One region of the Parasphingorhabdus pacifica genome, then DNA from elsewhere that is predicted to be linked to it. Evidence: riboswitches for the same ligand, from Rfam matches in the RefSeq annotation. Region 1 holds a riboswitch; each other region holds the start of a gene.
The links. Region 1 has a riboswitch for cobalamin ahead of cobN (cobaltochelatase subunit CobN). Riboswitches for the same ligand answer to the same signal wherever they lie in the genome.

Region 1 (2,195 bases):
GTAGACGGGCAGTCCCTCGGAATCGTTCTCCTTGAACGAGAACGGGACCGTGATCAGGCGTCCGTCGAACTCGGGCACGGCAACCTGAGTGGCCATGTCCAAAGGGGACAGACCTTCGTCGTTCTCCTGCCAGGCCTCTCGGCTGCTGGTCAGGCAGAGTCCCTGCAGGATCGGGATGTCCAGATCGGCGAGCGCTCCGATGTCCCACGCTTCGTCGTCACCACCGGCGGTGGCGGTGGCCGGGCGGGTGCCACCGGCGGCGAGGACGGTGACGACGAGCGCGTCGGCGCGCTGAAGCGTCTCGATCAGTTCCGGCTCGGGGGCGCGCAGGGACGCGCAGAACACCGGTAGCGCCTGGCCACCCGCGTCTTCGACGGCGTCGCACAGGGCGTGCGCGAAGGCGGTGTTGCCGGCCATGTGGTGCGCGCGGTAGTACAGCACCGCCACGGTCGGGCCCTCGTCGCGGCGGGGAGTGCGGTCGAGCAGGCCCCACCGCGGCGTTTCGGCGGGCGGTTCGAACCCGTTGCCGGTGAGCAGCACCGTGTCCGAGAGGAAGTTGAACAGCTGGGTGAGGTTCTCGGGTCCGCCTTGGGCCAGGTACGAGTGTGCTTCCGCGCACACGCCGCCGGGCACCGTGGAGCACTCCATCAGTTCGGCGTCCGGCGCTTGCTCGCCACCGAGCACGACGACGGGGCGCGGGCCGGCCAGCAGGGCGTCGAGACCTTCCTCCCATGCGCGGCGTCCGCCCAGCAGGCGCACGACCACCAGGTCGACGTCTTCGAGCAGCGGTGGCAGGTCGTCCACGCCGAGCCGGGCCGGGTTTCCGAGCCGGTACTCGGCGGCACTGGCCCGCGCACTGAGCAGGTCTGTGTCCGAAGTGGACAGAAGCAGGATCATGCGGTTCGCTCCTCGGCGATGGAGACCTGAACGGTGAAGGGGAAGAACACGGAGACGCGAGACGTGCGTCTGCTGCGCATGGTGAGCCTTCCTCGGGGGTCCTCGCCCCCGGGTCGTCGGGCGCGGCGACCGGAGTCTCCTGGCTTCCGGATCAACGCTCGCTCCGGTCTTCCCGCCCGCTGCGGGGCAGTGACCTGTCGTGGAGTCCGCTCCCCGGTGACAGTGGCGGGACCGCGCCGGACTCGCACCGGCTTCCTCCGCCTGTCGCCGCTCAAATGCTGTGACCACTCTCCGCAACAGGCCGATCTTCCGTCAAGTTGACCCCGGCATGACGCGCGTCGCAGCAACGCGTTTTGCGTCCGCAACTACCGCGGACCGTAGGATCGGCGCGTGTTCGAAACTTCCAGAGCCGAACGTGACGCCTGCCCCGGTGCTCTCCGTGTCCACGAAGCCGCGGACGGTGGCCTCGCGCGGGTGCGCGTGCCCGGTGGAGCCATGACGACCGCCCAGTTCCGGGCCGTCGGTGAGGCTGCCGCGGAACTGGGAAGTGGGGGAATGGAGCTGACTTCCAGGGCGAACCTGCAGGTCAGAGGGCTCAACTCCGGTTGCGGGCAGGAGTTCGCCCAACGGCTGGCCGCGGTCGGCCTGCTGCCTTCCGCGACACACGAGCGGGTCCGCAACGTCCTCGGTTCGCCCACCGCCGATGGGGACGCGATGTGGGACGTGCGTGCCGTTGCCCACGAGCTCGACGTCCTGCTCTGCGCGATCCCCGACCTCGCCGAGCTGCCGGGACGGTTCTTGTTCGCGGTGGACGGCGGTGGGGGCGACGTCGCCGCGCTCGCCGCCGACGTCTGTCTGTACCCGCTGCGCTCCGACTCGATCGCGTTGCTGCTGGCCGGAACCGACTCGGGTGTCCGCGTGGCCCCGGGCGAAGCCGCGCGGGCGGCCGTGGCCGCCGCGGAGGCATTTCTCACCGAGCGCGGCCGCCAGGGATCGCTGGCCTGGCGGCTGACCGAGCTCGACAACGGCGTGCAGGCCATCGCGGGCAAGGTGCTGGCCGTGCGCGACGCCGTCTGGAGCCCGCCCGAACCTGTTCCCGCGCGGCCGTTGCCGACACATGCGCAGGTCGGAGAGCTCTTCCGGCAATACGGGCGGATCACCGTGGGTGTGGGAGCACCTCTGGGCCGACTGTCGCCGGAGCAGGTGGATATCATCGCCGCTGCGTCCGGCACCGCCGGTGAGCTCCGCCTGACACCGTGGCGAACCATCGTCCTGCCCGGCCTGCCCGCCGACGAGGC
Region 2 (2,195 bases), on a different contig from region 1:
AACGCGGGTGTCTCCGTCCTCAACCCGTCAACCCGAACTCGCGCAATGCGGCCGCGACCTTCTCGACGCCATCGACGGTGCGCATCGTCGGGTTCATCGCCTGTCCGGTGAGGGGGACGTACCGGTCGTTCTCGACCGCGTCCATCTCACGTGCCACCGGATGCGTCTCCAAGAATTCGATCTTGCTTCGGGCCGTCTCGGCGGTTTCCGAATTCCGGGTGAGATCTCCCAGCACGAGAACATCGGGATTGCGTTGAGCGACCGTCTCCCAGTTGATCTGCGGCCACTCCTGCTTGGTGTCGTCGAAGACGTTCTTCGCATCCAGCGTGCGGGTGATCACTCCCGGTGCGCCGCAGCAGCCTGCCATGTACGGCGATTCGGAGTTGGCGAACCAAAAGAGCAGTCTCGCGTGCGAAGCGTCGATGTCGGCGGTGGCTTCGCGCATTCGGTTCTGCAGGTCGGCGACGAGTTGTTCACCCCGTTCCGCCACGTCGAAAATGCGGGCGATTTCCCGGATTTCGGTGTAGACGAGGTCCATTTTCAGGGGTTCGTGCCGGGCGCCGTCGCCGCTGCCGCTGTTGTCCTTCGCACAGTCGGCGGGGGAGAGGTAGGTCGGCACTCCGAGTTCGTCGAACTGCGCGCGGGTCGCCACGCCACCCTTGCTCAGCGTCGAGGCGAACGACGATGCGGCGAAGTCCGGCTCGGCCGCGAGAACGCGCTCGAACGACGGGTAGTTCTCGGCGAGGCGCGGTACCTCGGCGTTCTCCTCAGCCAGCTCCGGTAGTACGGGATCCGTCCAGGTCGCGGTACCCACCATCCGGTCGGAGAGGCCCAAGGCCAGCATGATCTCGGCGCTGCCCTGGTTGAGCGCGACAGCCCGCTGCGGCGGGTGCTCCAGCTGAACCTGTTCACCACAGTTGTCCAGCGAAAGGTGGTCACCGGCGTCGGCATCCGGTTCGGCAGCTGTTCCCCCGGAACAGCCGGACAGCGCGAGTGCTGCGGTGAGAAGCACAGCGGTACAGCAGGCGGAAAAGTTTTTCGCCACGGATTTCCTCCCCGTGCGGGGCTCGGTCGCGAAGCCCGGTCCTACGGTTTCCGCTCAGCCGAAACGCGTTCGACTGAGTGGCCAGCAGGTCTTCGGACTCGGGGTCGTCCGAGTGGGAACTCCTTCCCGGGCAGTTCGCCCAGTGGCCGTGTTCCTGCTCGTCGCCGCTCACCGCTGCGCGTCAGTTCCGGATTCTCACCGGATTCCCAAGCCATTCACGATGGCTATTACTGGCAGCCGGACGCTATCACGGCAATGTGCGGCGAGATGGGGACCATGATGTGACGCACAATGTCGTCGGTGGCGACGTGAGCGACGGGGCCGGGATGTGTGCGGCGCGCGTTTCGCCCAAGCTGCAGCGTTGCACGGCGTCGGATTCTCCTGTGATTCATCGGTATCGGGGCGTTCGAAATCACGAGAAGAGGGGTGCTCCGGGCTTCGACGGCAGCTGGTTCGGGCGGTCGGTGGTTCTCCGCTGCCTTGGCGAGTGGGAGTGGGTGGGAACACACTGCAGGACGTGCAGACCTTTCTCCCGTATCCGGACTTCATCGAGACCGCGCGCGTGCTCGACACCAAGCGACTTGGCAAGCAACGGGTGGAGACGATGCAGGTCCTCCGCGCGCTGACGGTGCCGGGGTACGGCTGGCGTACCCATCCCGCGGTCGTGATGTGGACGGGTTACGCGGAGTTGCTCGCCCGCTACGGCCTCGACGTGTGCGCCGTGTGGTGTTCGGCCGGTTACCGGGACACATGTGCCGCGACGATCGCTGCCGATCTGGAACGGGCGGCCGGTACCACCACCGTGCGAACCCGGGAGGAACTGGCCCTCGTCGGAGAACTGCCGCCGTGGCTCGGTGATCGGCGATTCCATCGCAGCCACCAGTCTGCGCTGTTGCGCAAGGACCCGGGCCACTACCGCAGGTATTTTCCCGGTGTGCGATCGGATCTGCCGTACGTGTGGCCGGTCTCGGACCGCTCGCGCGATGACTGACCACTCCGGTCGTCGGGGCAATCGATTGCGCGGAGATGTCCTGGAACTGGGATTCCGAGAATTCAGGAGTTGCGGGGCTGCTATCCGTCCGGAAGCGGCAACGGTGAGCGCGAGAGCAGTTCCCGGAACTCGTGTACCGGCAGCGGAGCCGCGAACAAG
Region 3 (2,195 bases), on a different contig from region 1:
CGGGACCGGGATCTCGAAGTGGACGACGGGGCTGTAGTCACTGTTCTGCCGCGCGTCGTAGACCTCCTTGGCCACCCCGCGCCAGAACGACTCGGCACCCTCGATCGCCGGGTTCGTGTGCAGGTAGATCGTGTCGTATCCCGGCTCGTCGGCGATGAATCCGCACGCCATGTCGACGAGCTCGCGAGCCAGTCCGTGACGGCGGTGTTCGGGGCGGACGTACGTGCGGAAGATCTGCGCCGCGCCTTCCGCGCCGTAGCGGTCGGCGATCCACCTGGGATGCGGCGGACTCTTGGGGCCACTGGCCCGCACCGAGGCCGTGCCGACGACCTCGTCACCGAGCACGGCGACGAACAAGGCGTGGCCCGGAGTGCGGAAGTAGCTCGCCTCCATCTCGATCACGTCCGCATGCCACTCGGACACGTAGCCGTGCCCCATCACGCGGTAGAAGGTATCGAGCATCAGCGTGCGGGCGCTCTCGATGTCGGACCGGCACGCCCGCCTGACCTCGTACTCGCCGACCGCGCGGACCTCTTCCCGGGACACGTCTCCACCTCCGTAGACGAACTATTGAAAAGCACTTTCTATTGCATACTACTGGCGACAAAACGTGATCTAGGACCTGGAAGCCTTGACTCCACCCCCAGCGGCTGAAAAGTTCATGCGAAAGTTCAAGCGATGGTGCGCAGGAAGCCGGTGCGAATCCGGCACGGTCCCGCCACTGTGAGTGGAGAGCCACCTCCACCTGAGCCACTGCCGAGCACTCGGTGGGAAGGCCGGGGGTGACGTCGACCCACGAGTCAGGAGACTCGCACCGTCGTGCCGATTCGTACGGGGTCGCGGAGCCCCGGAGGAGGTACCCGTGCACTCGGACAAGTGCGTCATCATCCCGCTGACCATCCGACCGGAACGGTTCTCGGCAGCTCCACACGTCGTGTGATCCCCGCAGGCGCTGATCCTTCGCGCCCGCACTCGGCATCACCACTTCTTCCTCACGTGTGGAGACATCTGTGCCTTCTACTCCCCCACCTGCCGACCTGCGCGTCGGCGACAACCAGCTGGACCAGCTGATCGAAGCGGCCCGAGCCGACGGAAACCCGGCGGACACGACCGCCTCCGTGGCGTTCCTTACCGTGCAAGCCGCGCAGCACTCCGGCCGCCGGACCAGCTACCTCAACACGGTGCTCAGCGTGCGCATCGGAGCAGCCGTCGGATCCTGCGCCGTGGAGCCGGGGCAGATCAGCGACGACGTGGTCACCGACACCGTCGGCCGCGACATCGACGAGCTCCTCTCCCATCCCGAACGGGCCGTGCGGATGGCCGCACTCGACGCCTACCTGGCCCATCTCAGGCCACACGCCCAGCATCCGGCCGCCCGGACCGTCCGGATAGCCCCCGGAACCTCCCTGGAGAAGTCGATGGCACGGGCTCGGGCCGTCGCCCAGCTCGTCCCCGGCGGCGGCCGCGTCGCGGTGATCGGAGTGGTGAACTCGCTGCTGTCCGCACTGCGCGAGCGCGGGATCGACTACGTGCCGTGCGATCTCAAGGGCGGCCGCACCGAATGGGACGAACCCGTCCTCGAAGATCACCGGCAAGCGATCGAGCAGGCCGATGCCGTGCTCGCATCGGGGATGGTCCTGAACAACACCAGCTTCGACGACATCGTCGAGCAGTGCCGCGAACTCCGGCTGCCGCTGGTGATGTTCGCGCAGACCGGAAGCGCCGTCCTCCGCGAGCTGCTCGGCACCGACATCACCGCCCTGTCCGCCGAGCCATACCCCTTCTTCTGGCTGACCGGCGACGCCACCGACCTGCACTGCTACCGGGGTGATCGACCATGACGCTCGCCCAACAGGCGCCCGCGCGCGGCGGGCGGAAGTGCGACACGCTGCTGGATCTCATCGGTGACACCCCGGTGCTGCGAGTGGACACACCGCTGCCGCGGAGCCACCCGGGTTTCTGGGCGAAGCTCGAAGGGCTGGGCCCCGGCACGATGAAGGCTCGCGCGGCGCTGTCGATGCTGCGCGGCGCTCGGGAACGCGGTGAACTCCGCCCCGGCGGCACCATCGTGGAATCGAGCAGTGGGACCCTGGCGATCGGCCTGGCCTACGTCGGCATGGCCCTGGGGCATCCCGTGGTCATCGTCGCCGACCGGGAACTGGACCCGATGACCGCCGCCCTGCTGCGCTCCCACC
Region 4 (2,195 bases), on a different contig from region 1:
CACCGGCGAGCTCGACTCGGTCCTCGCGCTGGGGGTCAAACCGGTCGGGGCCGTTGCTCCGGACGCCACGAACTCCCTGCAGCCCTACCTCGCGGAGAAGACCAAGGGAGTGCCGACGGTCGGCACCATCGGGTCACCGAACCTGGAGAAGATCACTCAGCTCGAACCCGATCTCATCCTGAGCAGCAAGGTCCGGGACGAAGACAAGTACGAGCAGCTCAGCGCCATCGCGCCCACCGTCTTCGCCGAGACCGTCGGTGAACCGTGGAAGGAGAACTTCCTGCTCAACGCCGAGGCTCTCGGCAAGAAGGCCGAGGGCGAGAAGATCCTGGCCGACTACAAGAAGCGGGCGGCCGAGATCGGCAAGAAGGTCGGAAATCCGGCTGAAACCGAGGTCAGCGCACTGCGCACCACCTCGGGCGACGGCACGATGCGCCTCTACGGCGAGGGCTCGTTCATCGGCACCATCCTCAAGGATGTCGGCTTCAGCAGGCCCGCGAACCAGCGGATCGACAAGACCTTCACGGAGATCAGCCGTGAACAGATCGGCCAGGCCGATGGCGACCTGCTCTTCTACAGCTCGTACGGCTCGGCCGCCAAGCAGCGGCAGGACGAGCTCGTCGCCAGCTCCCAGTGGTCCAACCTCGGAGCAGTGCGCGACAACAAGGCCTTCGAGGTGTCCGACGACCGGTGGTTCCTCGGCCTCGGGCCGCTCGGCGCCAACCTCGTCCTCGACGACCTGGAGAAGATCGTCGGCAACTCCTGATCCACCGACCGAGAGCGCCGGGCACTCCGTGTTGGATGCCCGGCGCTTTTGGTTCGGCGGGCGCGACGAAGGTGCTCCACAGCCGAAACAGCGCAATCCGGCGCGCCATCTGGACCCTGATTGGGATCGCAGACCCAACATGTAGTGTGTCGCTTGCTGATGGTTCATCGGTGCCCCGCACCGGTGTGACAACAGGGAACCCGGTGCGAATCCGGGACTGCCCCGCAGCGGTGAACGGGAACGACCGTCGTACGAAGGCACTGGGCGAACCGTCCGGGAAGCCACGACCAGTAGGAACCGGCAACAGCCGGCGCGCCCGTGAGTCCGAAGACCTGCCATCGGTGCGCGCATCGCAAGTGCGCGCTGTCCGGGACCTCGCGGGTGGGTCTGCTCGGACGATCGGCAGCGCACCGCGTCACCGACGTCTCCAGCACGTGCTCTCCCGCGTTCTTCGAACTCGCGAGGAGAAGCGCCGTGACCGGCACGCCACACACGAACACGAACACCGCCACGCTGCCGGACACCGACTGGAACCGGGTCGCCACCGTGGTCCGGCAGGCGTGCGAGGGCATCGACGACGTCTCCCCCGAAGCAGTGCTGCGCGAGGTGCACCGCAACACCTACGACGGCATCGACAGGCACGAACTCGCCCTCGCCCAGGTCATGGCGGCACGGACCCTCGTCGAAGCCGAACCCGGCTACTCCTCCGTCACCGCCAGATTGGTGCTCGACAACCTCCGTGGCGAAGCCCTGAGCTACCTGGCCGGAACCGCCACCGAGGCCGACCAGGAACAGATGCGGGAGCACTACCCCGGCTACTTCCGGAACTACGTGCGACGCGGGGTCCAGCTGCAGCAACTCGACCCGCGGCTCGCCGACTTCGACCTCGAACGGCTCGGTGCGGCGCTCGACGCCGACCGGGACCTGTCCTTCGACTTCCTCGGGGTGCAAACCCTCTACGACCGGTACTTGCTGCACCACGACGGGACCCGTTTCGAACTGCCGCAGGCGTTCTTCATGCGCGTGGCCATGGGTCTGGCCCTGAACGAGAACGCCCCCGAGACGCGGGCGATCGAGTTCTACCGCCTGCTCTCGTCGTTCGACTTCATGTGCTCGACACCGACCCTGTTCAACGCGGGCACCACCCGACCGCAACTGTCGTCCTGCTTTCTGACCACAGTGGACGACGACCTGCACGGGATCTTCCACTCGATCGGCAACAACGCACTGCTGTCGAAGTACGCGGGCGGCCTGGGCAACGACTGGACACCGGTCCGCGGAATCGGCTCCCACATCAACGGCACCAACGGCCGGTCCCAAGGCGTCGTACCGTTCCTGAAGGTCGCCAACGACACGGCGGTCGCGGTCAACCAGGGCGGCAAACGCAAAGGCGCGGTGTGCGCCTACCTGGAAACCTGGCACATCGACA

Region 2: linked by a shared signal. The riboswitch ahead of ACYVAN_RS20790 (ABC transporter substrate-binding protein) and the one ahead of cobN (cobaltochelatase subunit CobN) in region 1 are both predicted to bind cobalamin.
Region 3: linked by a shared signal. The riboswitch ahead of ACYVAN_RS21715 (Rossmann-like domain-containing protein) and the one ahead of cobN (cobaltochelatase subunit CobN) in region 1 are both predicted to bind cobalamin.
Region 4: linked by a shared signal. The riboswitch ahead of ACYVAN_RS21920 (ribonucleoside-diphosphate reductase subunit alpha) and the one ahead of cobN (cobaltochelatase subunit CobN) in region 1 are both predicted to bind cobalamin.

The regions. Positions count from the first base shown of each region.
Region 1 covers NZ_BAAGYS010000002.1:225,869-228,063, reverse strand. Annotated here, with positions in the region: gene cobN (cobaltochelatase subunit CobN) at 1-897, opposite strand, end outside; cobalamin riboswitch at 1,030-1,155, opposite strand; gene cobG (precorrin-3B synthase) at 1,288-2,195, shown strand, end outside.
Region 2 covers NZ_BAAGYS010000014.1:134,448-136,642, reverse strand. Annotated here, with positions in the region: gene ACYVAN_RS20795 (FecCD family ABC transporter permease) at 1-23, opposite strand, end outside; gene ACYVAN_RS20790 (ABC transporter substrate-binding protein) at 20-1,012, opposite strand; cobalamin riboswitch at 1,112-1,295, opposite strand; gene ACYVAN_RS20785 (MSMEG_6728 family protein) at 1,563-2,036, shown strand; gene ACYVAN_RS20780 (putative bifunctional diguanylate cyclase/phosphodiesterase) at 2,117-2,195, opposite strand, start outside.
Region 3 covers NZ_BAAGYS010000014.1:331,081-333,275, forward strand. Annotated here, with positions in the region: gene ACYVAN_RS21710 (GNAT family N-acetyltransferase) at 1-546, opposite strand, end outside; cobalamin riboswitch at 665-831, shown strand; gene ACYVAN_RS21715 (Rossmann-like domain-containing protein) at 1,011-1,841, shown strand; gene ACYVAN_RS21720 (PLP-dependent cysteine synthase family protein) at 1,838-2,195, shown strand, end outside.
Region 4 covers NZ_BAAGYS010000014.1:371,372-373,566, forward strand. Annotated here, with positions in the region: gene ACYVAN_RS21915 (ABC transporter substrate-binding protein) at 1-766, shown strand, start outside; cobalamin riboswitch at 910-1,120, shown strand; gene ACYVAN_RS21920 (ribonucleoside-diphosphate reductase subunit alpha) at 1,241-2,195, shown strand, end outside.